Regions from separate parts of the Mesorhizobium sp. CA15 genome, predicted to be linked through region 3. Evidence: predicted binding sites of a transcription regulator. Region 3 holds the regulator's gene; each other region holds the start of a gene.

Evidence for each region. The regulator LexA, encoded in region 3, represses DNA repair genes until DNA is damaged. The targets are predictions, from matches to a motif close to TGTTCNNNNTGTGTTCNG.
Region 1: the regulator LexA is predicted to act here: its motif matches at 2,420-2,437, upstream of LB515_RS14140 (helicase-related protein).
Region 2: the regulator LexA is predicted to act here: its motif matches at 1,845-1,862, upstream of LB515_RS26360 (ImuA family protein).

The regions. Positions count from the first base shown of each region.
Region 1 is NZ_JAIUHQ010000007.1:50,411-55,372, forward strand. Features, by position in the region: gene LB515_RS14130 (acetyl-CoA C-acetyltransferase) at 1-1,042, shown strand, start outside; gene LB515_RS14135 (beta-ketoacyl-ACP reductase) at 1,162-1,884, shown strand; gene LB515_RS14140 (helicase-related protein) at 2,603-4,962, shown strand, end outside.
Region 2 is NZ_JAIUHQ010000025.1:51,135-56,096, reverse strand. Features, by position in the region: gene LB515_RS26375 (HpcH/HpaI aldolase/citrate lyase family protein) at 1-773, shown strand, start outside; gene LB515_RS26370 (DUF1737 domain-containing protein) at 803-1,009, shown strand; gene LB515_RS26365 (metallopeptidase family protein) at 1,263-1,700, opposite strand; gene LB515_RS26360 (ImuA family protein) at 1,885-2,955, shown strand; gene LB515_RS26355 (DUF6504 family protein) at 2,897-4,387, shown strand; gene LB515_RS26350 (error-prone DNA polymerase) at 4,384-4,962, shown strand, end outside.
Region 3 is NZ_JAIUHQ010000001.1:220,295-225,256, reverse strand. Features, by position in the region: gene LB515_RS01145 (ComEC/Rec2 family competence protein) at 1-1,628, shown strand, start outside; gene lexA (transcriptional repressor LexA) at 1,665-2,399, opposite strand; gene kynU (kynureninase) at 2,821-4,068, shown strand; gene LB515_RS01130 (alpha/beta hydrolase) at 4,116-4,946, shown strand.

The DNA of each region.
Region 1 (4,962 bases), on a different contig from region 3:
GGAAGTCGACGAGGTCATCCTCGGCCAGGTGCTGACCGCCGCGCAAGGACAGAACCCGGCTCGCCAGGCCTCGATCAATGCCGGCCTGCCGAAGGAGACCACGGCCTGGGGCCTCAATCAGGTTTGCGGCTCGGGCCTGCGCGCCATCGCGCTCGGCATGCAGCAGATCGCCACCGGCGACGCCAAGGTGATCGTCGCCGGCGGCCAGGAATCGATGTCGATGTCGCCGCATGCCGAGCACCTGCGCGCCGGCGTCAAGATGGGCGACTACAAGATGATCGACACCATGATCAAGGACGGCCTGTGGGATGCCTTCAATGGCTACCATATGGGCAACACCGCCGAGAACGTCGCCCGCCAGTTCCAGATCACCCGCGAAACCCAGGACGAGTTCGCGCTCGCCTCGCAGAACAAGGCGGAGGCTGCGCAGAAGGCCGGCAAGTTCAAGGACGAGATCGTCGCCTTCACCATCAAGGGCAAGAAGGGCGACACAACAGTCGATCAGGACGAGTACATCCGGCACGGCGCGACGCTCGACGCCATGACCAAGCTGAAGCCCGCTTTCGACAAGGACGGCACGGTCACCGCCGCCAACGCGTCGGGCATCAATGACGGCGCCGCCGGCGCGCTGCTGATGACCGAGGCCGCGGCCGTGCGGCGCGGCATCACCCCGCTGGTGCGCATCGCCTCCTGGGCGACCGCCGGCGTCGATCCGGCAATCATGGGCACGGGGCCTATTCCCGCTTCGAAGCGGGCGCTGGAGAAGGCCGGCTGGTCGATCAAGGACCTCGACCTCGTCGAGGCCAACGAGGCGTTCGCCGCGCAGGCCTGCGCCGTCAACAAGGGCATGGGCTGGGATCCCTCGATCGTCAACGTCAACGGCGGCGCCATCGCCATCGGCCATCCGATCGGCGCTTCGGGCGCCCGCGTCTTCAACACGCTGGTCTACGAGATGCGTCGCCGCGGCGCCAGGAAGGGCCTTGCCACGCTGTGCATCGGCGGCGGCATGGGCGTTGCGATGTGCGTGGAAGCGCTGAACTGAGCGAATAGCGAATAGGGAGTAGCGAATAGGGAAAACGGCGTCGGCGCAGCAGGCTTCAATCCCCTACTCGCTATTCGCTACTCCCTACTCGCTCCTCCGATCAACAGGGAGGAGCACACATGACCAAAGTAGCAATCGTCACGGGCGGAACACGCGGCATCGGCGCGGCGATATCGGTCGCCTTGAAGACCGCCGGCTATTCGGTCGCGGCGAACTATGCCGGCAATGACGAGGCGGCCCAGAAATTCAAGGCCGAGACTGGTATCCCCGTCTACAAATGGTCGGTCGCCGACTACGAGGCCTGTGCCGCAGGCATCAAGCAGGTGGAGGCCGATCTCGGCCCGGTCTCCGTGCTGGTCAACAATGCCGGCATCACCCGCGACACCATGTTCCACAAGATGACGCCCGCACAGTGGAAGGAAGTGATCGACACCAACCTGTCCGGCGTCTTCAACATGACGCATCCTTTGTGGAGCGGCATGCGCGACCGCAAGTTCGGCCGCGTCATCACCATTTCCTCTATCAACGGCCAGAAGGGTCAGATGGGCCAGGTCAATTATTCGGCCTCGAAAGCCGGCGATATCGGCTTCACCAAGGCGCTGGCTCAAGAGGGGGCTCGCGCCGGCATCACAGTCAATGTCGTCTGCCCCGGCTACATCGCCACCGACATGGTCATGGCCGTGCCGGAAAAAGTACGGGAGTCGATCATCGCTCAGATCCCGGTCGGTCGCCTCGGCGAGCCGGAAGAGATCGCGCGCTGCGTCGTCTTCCTGGCTTCCGACGAAGCCAGCTTCATCACCGGCTCGACCATCACCGCCAATGGCGGTCAGTATTTCGCCTGACACCCCAGTAGGTCGCCCGACACCATTTATCGTCAAAGGCGGCTCCGGCACCGGAGCCGCCTTTTTGTTCGCCGGCAGGCCGGCGCGACACCTTGCCTCAATTCGGCACGCAAAAGTTAACGGCCGCAGCCACGCTTTGTGCATAACCGCTGCGACAAGCTGTGAATCCTCGGTGGGCAAGCTGTGGATAACACCATATCTAGGGGTGAACAAACCAGGAAAACCGCCGGATCGCTGATTCGTCGCCGATTCGTTCCGGCTTTGGCCGGAAAGTTAACAGTGGACGGTGCAAACGTCACCGAACTCGTTAAAAGCGATTAAGAAAAATCAACAATTTCATAAACTTGAAGTCTGCCCTCAGGTCGGGCCTGACCATTGCCCGGCAAAGCTTAACGACAACCCGGGTCCGGCCGAGGCCAAGCAGGAATTGGGCCAGTTCAGCGATTCAGCATGTGGTGAGACTTACCGTCAAAAAATCCACATATAGCCGTGAACAAAACCTGAATCAGAACGAGTCACCGATTCGTCGCTGATTCGTTCCAGACTCGTTCCAGCTGTTAACAAGCAGCCGATTTTGGCTGCTCCCTCCGGCATAGCCACTTCGCGAGGGAACATTCCGCTTTCGCTTCACGCCCGAAGTCCCTATGTGTCGCCTGTCACACGCGGCGGCAGCGCCGTGCTTCAGACTACGGGCGGCAGAAACCTTATTTCCGAGCCGATGAACATCCAGCCGAAACACTCCCAGCCGCTGATCCTTTCGGGCCGCGACGTGACGGCCGTACTGGGCCCGACCAACACCGGCAAGACGCATCTCGCCATCGAGCGCATGGTCGCGCATGAGACCGGTGTCATCGGCTTGCCGCTGAGGCTGCTTGCCCGCGAAGTCTATGCGCGCGTCTGCGAGAAGGTTGGCGCCCACAAGGTGGCGCTGATCACCGGCGAGGAGAAGATCGTGCCTGCCGGCGCGAAATATTCGGTCTGCACCGTCGAGGCGATGCCGCGCGAGACCGACGCCGCCTTCGTCGCCATCGACGAGGTGCAGCTCGCCGGCGATCTCGAGCGCGGCCATATCTTCACCGATCGCATCCTGCATCTGCGCGGCCGCCAGGAGACGTTGCTCCTGGGCGCGGCCACCATGCATGGCATCCTGCAGCGCCTGTTGAAGGGCGTGTCAGTGGTGACGCGGCCGCGGCTGTCGCACCTTGCCTATGCCGGCTCGAAGAAGCTCACCCGGTTGCCGCGGCGCACGGCGATCGTCGCCTTCTCGGCCGACGAGGTCTATGCGATCGCCGAGCTGATCCGCCGCCAGCAGGGGGGTGCTGCCGTCGTGCTCGGCGCTCTTTCCCCGCGCACCCGAAATGCCCAGGTGGAGATCTTCCAGTCCGGCGATGTCGACTATCTCGTCGCCACCGACGCCATCGGCATGGGCCTGAACCTCGACCTCGATCACGTCGCCTTCGCTCAGAACCGCAAGTTCGACGGCTATCAATACCGCAACCTGACCGCCGCCGAGCTTGGCCAGATCGCCGGCCGCGCCGGCCGGCACCTGCGCGACGGGACGTTCGGCGTCACCGGCCAAGTCGACCCGTTCGACGAGGAACTGGTCGCCAAGATCGAGGGGCACGATTTCGATCCGGTGAAGGTGCTGCAGTGGCGCACCGCCGATTTCGACTTTTCCAGCCTCGATGCGCTGAAGCGCTCGATTGAGGCCAATGCGCCGGTCGAAGGCTTGACCCGGGCGCTGCCGGCCGTCGACGCGCAGGCGCTGGAACAGCTGTCGCGCGACGGCGACATCCGCGATTTGGCCACCGGCAAGGAGCGCGTGGCGCTGCTTTGGGAAGCCTGCGCGCTCCCCGACTATCGCAAGATCGCGCCGGCACAGCATGCCGATCTTATCGCCTCGATCTATATGGACCTTGCGCGTCACGGCCATGTCGATGAGAATTACATGGCCGAGCAGGTGCGGCGCGCCGACACGACGGAAGGCGATATCGACACGCTATCGCACCGGATCGCGCAGATCCGCACCTGGACTTTCGTCTCCAACCGCCCGGGCTGGCTGGCCGATCAGCTACACTGGCAGGAAAAGACGCGCGAAATCGAAGACAGATTGTCGGATGCGCTGCATGAGCGGTTGACGAAACGCTTCGTAGACCGCAGGACTTCCGTCCTCATGCGGCGCCTTAGAGAAAATACCATGCCTGAAGCCGAAATCAGCCCGTCCGGAACCGTCCTCGTCGAAGGCCATCACGTCGGCGAGTTGCAGGGGTTCCGCTTCACCGCCGACCAGAGCGCCGGCGGCGAGGACGCCAAGGCGGTGCGCACCGCCGCCCAGAAGGCGCTCGCGGCCGAGTTCGAGGCGCGCGCCGAGCGCTTTGCCGCCTGCGCCAATGGCGACCTGGCTTTGGGCTCGGACGGCGTCCTGCGCTGGATCGGGGCGCCGATCGGCACGCTGGTCGCCGCCGACGAGGCGCTGAAGCCGCGCCTGGTTCTGCTTGCCGACGAGCAGCTGACCGGCCCCGCCCGCGACAAGGTCGCGGCGCGCGCCGAGCGTTTCGTCAATTTCCAGATCGAAACGCTTTTGAAGCCGCTGGTCGACCTGAAGAATGCCGACCAGCTCGCCGGCATCGCGCGCGGCATCGCCTTTCAGCTGGTCGAGCATTTCGGCCTGATCAATCGCCGCGACATCGCGGAGGAGATGAAGTCGCTCGACCAGGAAGGCCGCGCAGCGCTTCGCCGCCTCGGCGTCCGCTTCGGCGCCTACCATGTCTTCGTGCCGGCGCTGATCAAGCCGGCGCCGGCTGGCCTGGTGACGTTGCTGTGGGCGCTGAAGAACGACGGCAAGGACAAGCCCGGCTTCGGCGATGTGGTGCATGCGCTGGCTTCCGGCCGCACCTCGGTCGTTATCGACCCGACCTTCGACAAGACCTTCTACAAGCTCGCCGGCTACCGCAATCTCGGCCGCCGCGCCGTGCGCGTCGATATCCTCGAGCGGCTTGCCGACCTCATCCGCCCGGCGACCAACTGGAAGCCCGGCCTCGGCCAGCGTCCGGACGGCGCCTATGACGGTCACGCCTT
Region 2 (4,962 bases), on a different contig from region 3:
TCGATCTCGAGGACGCCGTCCTGCCCGCCGACAAGAAAGCCGCGCGCGACAAGGTCGCCGGCATTCTCGCCGGGCGCGAACGGCGCTGCGAGATGGTGGTGCGCATCAATCCTTTGGCCAGCGAATGGGGCACCCATGACTTGTTGGCAGTGGCCAAGGCCGAGCCCGACGGCATTCTTCTGCCCAAGATCGCCACGCCGCGCGACATCCTCGAGGCCGGCGACCTGCTCGACGACAATTTCGCGCCGGACAGCGTGAAACTATGGGCGATGGTCGAGACGCCGAGGGCGCTGCTCAACATCGGCGCCATCGCCGAACTCGGCCGCGATCCGGCTTCGAGGCTGGCTTGTTTCGTGACCGGAACGAATGACCTGGTGAAGGCGACCGGCATCCTGGCGACGCCCGACCGACGCTATCTGATGCCGTGGCTGATGCAGCTGGTGCTTGCGGCGCGGGCCGGCGGTCTCGATGTCATCGATGGCGTTGCCAATGATTTTCGCGATCTCGACGCTTTTGCCCGCGAATGCGCCGACGGGGCCGCCATGGGCTTTGACGGCAAGTCGCTGATCCATCCCGCCCAGATCGAGCCGGCGAACCGCGCCTTTTCGCCGTCGCCCGAGAGGCTGGCTGCGGCCCGGGCGATCAAAGATGCGTTCGCGCGGCCCGAGAATGCCGGCAAGGGCGTGATTGCGCTGGACGGCAGCATGGTCGAGCGGCTGCATCTGGCGGAAGCCGAGAAACTTCTGGCGAAGGCCGCGATCATCGGCGCATGATGCGCCGGTCTTCAAGATAGGCTCGATAAATGAAACTCTACCGCTTTCTGTCCGGTCCGGACGATTCAACTTTCTGCCACAAGGTGACGGCAGCCCTGAACAAGGGCTGGCACCTGTTCGGCTCGCCGACCTATGCCTTTGACCAGCAGACGAAGTCGATGCGCTGCGGCCAGGCCGTGGTGAAGGACGTCGAAGGCCAGGACTACGGCCCGGACACCAAGCTCAGCGACTGGTAGGAAGGGAGGCAACCCCTACTTCGTCATTCTAGGGCGGAGCAGGAGCGAAGCTCCGTCGCGAAGACCCTAGAATCCATGCCGGGACCTGAGCCGAAAGGCGCAGCGAGTCAGAATATAGGGGACGTTTGCGGGTGTCGGGCGGCAAGCGTTCCGTTCTGCACCGCGGGCTTGGTGCTGATGGAATGGCATGGATCCTAGGGTCTACGCGCGTCGCTTCGCTCCTTGCTTCGCCCTAGGATGACGAGGTGCGTGCTCAGCCTGCCGCCGCCTGCTCCGCCGCCTCCTCGATCCGCTCCATGTCGTCGTCCGACAGGCCGAAATGGTGGCCGATCTCATGGATCAGCACGTGGGTGACGATGTCGCCCATCGTCTCTTCATTCTCGGCCCAGTAGTCGAGGATGGCGCGGCGGTAGAGCGTGATGCGGTTTGGACCTTCGCCGGTCTGCGGGTTCCAGCGCTCGGCGATGCCGCGCCCCTCGAACAGGCCGAGCAGGTCGAAGGGCGTCTCCAGCGACAGATCGTCCATGATCTCGTCGGTCGGGAACTCGGCAATCTGGATGATGATCTCGCCGGTGAGCTTGCGGAACTCGTCCGGCAGATGGGCATAGGCCTCCAGCGCCAGAAGCTCCATCTCGTCCATCGACGGCGAGAGCTGGTCGTGCCAGGTGCGGGTCTTGTAGATGCGGGCCATGAAATGTCCTTTAATCCCGGCATATAGGCTTTCACGCCGATTGAGGCAAATGGACCGGCTGGGGTGTTCGCTTTCAGGGTAAAAGGCGAAGGAATAAATTCCTTGCGACTCTGCTTGACTCTTCCGGGCGCCTCTGGAATCTATAGGAACATAACAGGAACAATTGCTGCTGGAAGTGAACGTCATGGCGATGAGTGCCGTGGCGCGGGACACTGTTTTTGCCCTGCGCCGCCAGATCGCGAAGATCGAGGGAACGCTGCCCGAGCGCCTGCAGGCGCCCTCGGGGTGCGCGCCCGAAGCAATTCCAGGAAAAGTGCGAAGCAGTTTTCCCTCCGGAATGGCGCAAAACCAAACATCCAGCGATGCCGCCGGGCCGGACATGACGATTGTCCGGCGCGGCCTTGCCGTGGCTTCGGCGGATGCCTTCCTGCACACCGGCATCGATAGGCTCGATGCAGCGCTTGGCGGCGGCCTGCCCAAGACGGCGCTCAGCGAAATCCATGGCCTGGAGACCCGCGATGCCGGCGCCGTTGCCGGCTTCGCGCTCTCGCTTGTAAGCCTGGTCCTCAGGGAGAAGCAGGGTTTGCCGATCCTCTGGGTCGGCACGGCGGAAATCTTCCACGAGGCCGGCATGCCCTATGCCAGGGGCCTTCATGCCCTGTTCGGCATCGAGCCGGGGCAATTGCTGTTTTCCGAGGCGCCGAAGCTGCTCGACGCGCTGTGGATCGCCGAGGAGGCGGCCCGCATGACGGCCTTTGCCGCGGTCATCCTCGAGATCCGCGGCAGTCCGCGGCTTCTCGACCTCACCGCCACGCGCCGGCTGCATGCGCGGGCCCGGAGCGCCGGCCGCCCGCTGCTGTTGCTGCGCCAGGCCGGCGAGGCCGATCCCACCGCCGCTCCGGTGCGCCTCATCGTTTCGGCGGCGCCCGCGGCAAGTCGCGAGACCCTCGCCGGGCCGCTCGCCGGCTCGATCGGCCGCCCCGCCTTCAAAGTCGATATCGGCAAGAGCCGCACGGCCCTGCCTGGACAGTTCACACTGGAGTGGAACCCCGATGAGCACGCTTTTGCAGAAAGAACAGAGAATTCTGTCGCTGTGGTTCCCGCATCTGGCCGCGGAGCGGATCCTGCGCCAGCGTCTGGGGCGGTCCTGGCGTTCCCGGCCCTCGCATCGCCTGCCGTCGCTTCAGCCGCCGCTGGTGATCAGCCATCGCGACAACAACACCCAGCGCATCGCAGCCCTCGACGAGCGGGCTGAGGCGCTCAGATTGAAGCGCGGCATGGGCATCGCCGATGCGCGCGCCATGCATCCCTCGATCGATGTGGTCGAGGCAGACCCGGAAGCCGACCGCCGCCTGCTCGAAGGCCTTGCCGACTGGTGCGACCGCTACACGCCGCTGGTGGCGATCGACGGCGAGGACGGGCTGTTCCTCGACGTCACCGGCTGCACGCATCTGTTCGGCGGCGAGCGCGCCATGCAGGACGAGATCCTCGCCCGCTTCTTCCAGCAGGGCTTCGATGTCCGCGCCGGGCTGGCCTCGACGCCGGGCGCCGCTTGGGCGGCGGCGCGCTTCCATGGCGATCGCATCGTGGCCGGCGGCGAGGAGGAGGCGCTGCTTTCGCCGCTGCCCTTGTCGGCGCTGCGCATCGCGCCGGAGACCCGCGCCAGCCTGGAAAGTGTGGGCCTGCGCACCGCCGGCGCGGTGATGGCAGCACCCCGCGCGCCGCTCGCCCGCCGTTTCGGCGCCACCTTGCTTCTGCGCCTCGACCAGGCGCTCGGCCGCCTCGACGAGGCCGTGTCGCCGCGCCTTCCCGTCGCGCCGCTCTCGGTCGAGCGCCATCTTGCCGAGCCGGTCGTGCTCACCGACGACATCGAGCGGCTGGTGAGCCGGCTGGCGATCGCCTTGAAGACCGACCTCGAACGCCGCGGCGAGGGCGCAAGGACGCTGGCGCTGCTTCTCTTCCGCGTCGATGGCGCCGTCAACCGCATCGCCGTCGGCACCTCGCGCCCGATGCGCGAGCCGCGGCTGATCCAAAGATTGTTCCATGAGCGGCTCACCGCGCTGGAGCAGAGCATCGACGCCGGCTTCGGCTTCGATCTCGTGCGGCTGTCCGTGCTGTCGGTCGCGGCCTTCGACTTGGCTCAGGGCGACCTCACCGGCGAGACCGACGACGATGACGCCGACATCGCGCTCTTTGCCGACCGCGTCCGCGCCCGTCTCGGCGAAGCCGCCGTGCTGAAGCCGGTGGTCGTCGAAAGCCATCTGCCGGAACGCGCCGTCAAAACCGTACCTTTCGCCGAAGCGCCGCAAGGACGCGCCCCGGCGGCCGGACGGACGCCGCCGCCCCGAACAGCGCCACCGATGACCGTTTACCCGCCGGAGCGGCCGGTGCGCCTGTTCCGCTCGCCCGAGCCGATCGAGGTGCCGGCGACCGAGATCCCGGAGGGCCCGCCAATGAATTTCCGCTGGCGGCGCGCGCTCTATCGTGTCGCCCGCGCCGAGGGGCCGGAGCGCATCGCCGCCGAATGGTGGCGCCAGCTGCCCGGCGAGAAAGAGGCGCCGACCCGCGACTATTACCGCATCGAGGACAGCGAGGGGCGCCGCTACTGGCTCTACCGCCAGGGTCTCTACAGCAGCGCGCCGCAGGCCGCGCCGCCACGCTGGTTCATGCATGGGGTGTTCGCATGAATGCGCTGACCGTCATCCCCTATGCCGAGTTCGGCATAAGCTCGAATTTCTCCTTCCTGCGCGGCGCTTCGAAACCCGAGGAGCTGGTGGTGACGGCGAAGTTCTACGGTTTTGCCTCGATCGGCCTTGCCGACCGCAACACGGTCGCCGGCGTCGTGCGCGCCTGGCAACAGGCCAGGGTGGAAAAGCTCGCCTATCATCCCGGCTGCCGCCTGGTGTTTGGCGACGGCACGCCGGATATCCTCGCCTATCCCCGCGACCGCCAGGGCTGGGGGCATCTCTGCCGCATGCTCACACAAGCCAATCTGCGCGACGAAAACGAGAAGGGCGCGACGCTGCTCCAGTTGAGCGACCTGCTCGAATGGGGCGATCGGATGTCGCTGGCGATCCTGCCCGATCTGTCGGCAGGCGCACAAGACAACCTGGCATTCATTAGCCGGTTTAAGGATCGCTTCGGCGCGGCGCTCCGGCTGGCCGTGGCGCCGGATTATGCCGGCAACGACCGTTTCCGCATCGAGCAGGCTTCCGCGATGGCCGAGCATGCCCGCGTCCCGCTGATGGCCACCAACGACGTG
Region 3 (4,962 bases):
CGCCAACGGAGGTGCCGTTTGGCGCGCGCGTGGCATCGGCCATAGAAAATGCTCGCGAGGGGATTGCCGACCACATCAGGAGCAGCATCGGCGGTTCCGAGGGCGAGATCGCGGCGGCGCTGATCGTCGGCGTTCGTGCTGGCATTCCGGAAGCCATCAACGAGTCGATGCGACGCACCGGCATCTACCACATCATTTCGATCTCCGGCCTGCATATGGCGCTGGTCGCCGGCACGATCATGGTGCTTTTGCGCGGCGCCTTCGCGCTGTTTCCGGACTTCTCGTCGCGCCGGCCGGTGAAGAAATATGCCGCTGGCATCGCGCTGGCGTCGATCGCCGCCTATCTCGTGATCTCCGGCATCGTGGTGGCGGCCGAGCGAAGCTTCATCATGCTTGGCGTGATGCTGGTCGCCGTGCTTTTCGACCGCGCGGCGCTGACCATGCGCAACCTGGCGATCTCTGCCATCGCCGTCATCCTGGTCTCGCCGCATGAAGTGGTCGGCCCGAGCTTCCAGATGTCCTTCGCCGCCACCGCCGCCCTGGTCGGCGCCTATGCCGGCTTTGCCGACTATCGCGCCGGCAAAACGACCGCGCCGCCGGCAAAGCGTTCGTTTCTCGGGTTCTTATCGCGAAAACTGGCGATTGGAGCGGGTGGCGCCGCCGTGACGTCGCTCATCGCGGGCAGCGCAACATTGTTGTTTGCCATCTGGCACTTCCAGCGGGTGTCGCCGCTCAGCCTGCTGGCCAATCTGGCGGTCATGCCGATCGTCTCATTGGTCGTCATGCCGTTCGCCGTGCTGAGCGCGCTGGCCATGCCCTTCGGCTTAGACGGTCCCTTCCTCTTTGTCATGGGCAAAGGCCTGACGGCGATGATCGCCATTTCGGCATGGATTTCCGAGCGCTCACCGGTCGACGCCGTGGGGCTGATCTCGATCCAGTCGGTGCTGCTGGCGACGGTCGCGCTGGTCATCGCGACCATGGCTACCACCTGGCTGAGGCTTGCCGCCGTTCCTTTCGCGCTCGCTGCGCTGCTGGCCATTCCGCATGTCCGCACACCGGACGTGCTTATCTCGGAGGATGCGCATCTGGTGGCGATGCCGATCGGCGGCGGCGAGCTTGCCGTCAATCGCGAACGCTCCAACGAGTTCACCACCGACAATTGGAAACGGGCGCTGAAAGCCGAGGAGATCGTGCCGCCGGAAAGGTTCGCCAAAGATGCGCTGGACATTGCCGATCCCGTCGACCTGCCGCCCGGCTCGCCCTTCTATTGCAGCGGCGATCTCTGCATCGGTCGGCATCCTTCCGGCGCGATCGTCGCGCTCGCCGAGACCCGCGACACCGCCCGGCCGGCCTGCGGCTTCGCCGACCTCATCGTCATCAACGACGCCACGGCCTATAACCCGTGCCGCGATCCGCGTGTGCTCGTCGTCACCAAGCGGCAGCTGGCGCGCGACGGCAGCGCCGCCGTTTTCTTCGATCCGCAATCGGCAACCGCGCGGCCAACCGTCCGCTACGCGGTCGTAGAACCATACCGACCCTGGCACGAGCAGCGGAAATACACGCGCGAGGCGAGGGGACTGGCGCCCTATAAGCAGCCGGAAAAACCAGCCGCCGCACCGGCCCAATAGATTGTCGTCCGGGCGAAGAAGGCCGGGCAGTTCTGCTCAGTAGCGGCGGATAAGTCCGACGAGCTTGCCCTGAACCTTGACCCGATCCGGTCCGAAGATCCGGGTCTCATAGGCCGGGTTGGCGGCCTCGAGCGCGATCGAGGCACCCTTGCGGCGGAAACGCTTAAGCGTCGCCTCCTCATCGTCGACCAGCGCCACCACGATCTCGCCCGGGCTTGCGGTGTTGGCATTGCGGATGATGACGGTGTCGCCGTCGAAGATGCCGGCCTCGATCATCGAGTCGCCCTTGACCTCCAACGCGTAATGCTCGCCGCCCATGATCATGTCCGGCGGCACCGAGATCGAATGCGTCTGGTGCTGGATGGCGTCAATCGGCACGCCGGCGGCGATGCGGCCCATCACCGGAATGGATACGGCCGCCGCGGCCTCGTCGTCGTTGCTTGGCGTCGGGGTGCGCGATGGCGTCGTCGGCTTGACCTGGCGACTGAGATTGCCTTGGCCGCCCTGGATGATGCTCGGCGAAAACTTCTTCGCGGCATTCAGGCCAGGCGCGATCGAGTCGGGTAGGCGCAGCACTTCCAGCGCGCGCGCCCGGTTCGGCAGCCGGCGAATGAAGCCACGTTCCTCCAGCGCAGTGATCAGCCGGTGGATGCCGGACTTGGAGGCAAGGTCGAGCGCCTCCTTCATCTCATCGAATGATGGAGGAATCCCGCTCTCCTTCAGGCGTTCATGGATGAACATCAGGAGTTCATGTTGTTTGCGCGTCAGCATCGGCGGCCCCCACGGGTTCTGAAACCAGAATCAGAAAAACAAACCCAGAACAAACACTATCTGTTCCAGTTGTGTTCCGCAACCGTTTAAAGTTTAGTGAATTTGTTAAGGCTGCCGAAACAATGTCGCATCCGGTGACGGCCGGCTGCCCCTCCTGGGGCAGCGGCATTGATTTCGCTCGATTTTGGAGTTCCCCTTACGCTGAAATACAACCCGCCACGATCACGAAGCCGTGGTTGGCTCTACCGTAAGCGCGTGGCACCGTGAACGAAACGAACCCAAAATGCCAACCTTGGCGAAGTTCCGATCCGCAGTCTTCGCCGTCTATGGACCAGCTAACATAGGACCAAAGGTTCTTGCCCTGTCGCCGACGGTGGTGAGAAAACCCCCTTGGCCAGATCGAAATGGAGGCGGCAGCACAATGAGGGGAATTCCTGATCTCGCCGAAGTCGAGGCGATGGATGCCGCGGATCCGCTGCGCGCCATGCGCGATCGCTTCGTCTTGCCGGAAGACGTCATATACCTCGACGGCAATTCGCTGGGCGCTGCTTCGGTAGACGCCTTCAGCGAGATCGAGACTGCCGCGAGGCAGGAATGGGCGCGGGATCTCATCCGCGCCTGGAACACCGCCGGCTGGTTCGATATGCCCATCGAGCTGGGTGACCAGCTAGGACGGCTGATCGGCGCGAAACCCGGCCAGACGGTCGTTTGCGACACGACTTCGATCAACATCTACAAGGTCCTGCATGCGGCACTTGCAATGCGGCCCGAGCGTTCGGTGATCGTTGCCGAGGGCGACAGCTTTCCGACCGACCTCTACATGGCGGAAAGCGTCGCATCGACGCGGCTCGGCACGGTGCTGCGGCTCGAAGGCACCGATGCCCCGACGATTGAGGAACTGGTTGACGATCGCGTCGCGGTCATCCTGGTCAACCACGTCAACTACAAATCCGGCCGGCTGCGCGACATGGCGGCGCTCACCCGCAAGGCTCATGAAGCCGGTGCGCTGATCGTGTGGGACCTCTGCCACACGGCGGGTGCGCTGCCGGTGGATCTCGACGGCTCGAATGCCGATTTCGCTATTGGCTGCACCTACAAATATCTCAATGGCGGACCGGGCTCACCGGCCTTCATCTACGCCGCGAACCGCCACCACGGCGACATTCGCCAGCCGCTCAGCGGCTGGTGGGGCCATGCCCGGCCTTTCGCGTTCGAGCAGGGCTACGCCGCGGGCACGGGCATCCGGCGGTTCCTTTGCGGAACGCAACCGGTGCTGTCGATGCGCGCGCTGAAAGGCGCGCTGGATATGTGGAACGATGTCGACATCAGGGCCGTGCGGAGAAAAAGCGTCGCGTTGACGGACCTGTTCATCCGGCTTGTCGAAGCCAAATGCGGCGGCTTCGGTCTTGAGCTGGAGAGCCCGCGCTCAGGCGCAGAACGCGGCAGCCAGGTGTCGTTCGCCCATTCAAATGGCTACCAGGTGATGCGCGCCTTGATCGAGCGCGGCGTGATCGGCGATTTCCGCGCGCCATCCACCATTCGTTTCGGCTTCACGCCGCTCTATGTCGGCTACCGCGATGTCTGGGATGCGGTCGAGGTGCTGGAGGACATCCTGCGCACTGGCATCTGGCAAGACGCACGCTTTGCCGTCAAAACAACCGTTACCTGACTTTGAATCGGCGATGCCGAACAGATGATCTGATCGCGGAGATACCGTTGCTGGGACATCGTATTGTCGACTGGGATGACGCCTACGCAAATGGCGCCAATATCGCCGGCGGCGACCGCTGGCCGGCGGCGTGGGATGGGCCGGCGCGGGCATTCCGCGAAAGGCTGCTGTCAGAGGGCAGGGCGCGGCTCGATGTTGTCTACGGCGAAGCGCCGCGCAAGCGCTTCGACCTGTTTCTCCCGTCTGCGGCGCCAAGGGGGCTCGTCGTGTTCATCCACGGCGGCTATTGGATGGAGTCGGACAAGAGCTCCTGGTCGCATCTGGCTGGAGGCGCGCTCGGCCGCGGCTTTGCCGTCGCCATGCCCTCCTACACGCTGTGCCCGCAGACCAGGATCAGCGGCATAGTCGGCGAGGCCGCGGCAGCGATCGAGAAGGCGGCGGCCATGGTCGATGGTCCGCTGATGCTGACCGGGCACTCGGCCGGCGGGCATCTCGCCAGCCGAATGGTGACCACGGTCTCACCGCTATCATCCGATGTGGCGCGGCGCATACGCCAGGTCGTTTCGATTTCAGGCCTGCACGACCTTCGGCCGCTGATGTTCACAGCGCTGAACGAGACCCTGAACATCGACGAGCCGGAAGCGCGGAGCGAAAGCCCGGCATTGTTGCGGCCTCGACAGGGAGCCTGCATCACCTGCTGGGCCGGCGGCGGCGAGCGTGCGGAATTCCTGCGCCAGAGCGCGTTGCTCGCCAACATCTGGACCGGGCTCGGCGCCTCCACCCGTTCAGTGGTCGAGCCGGACCGACATCATTTCAACATTGTCGATGGCCTCGCCGACCCGGATCATCCCCTGACCCGTACGCTGGTGGACGAATAAGGGCTACGATCGACTT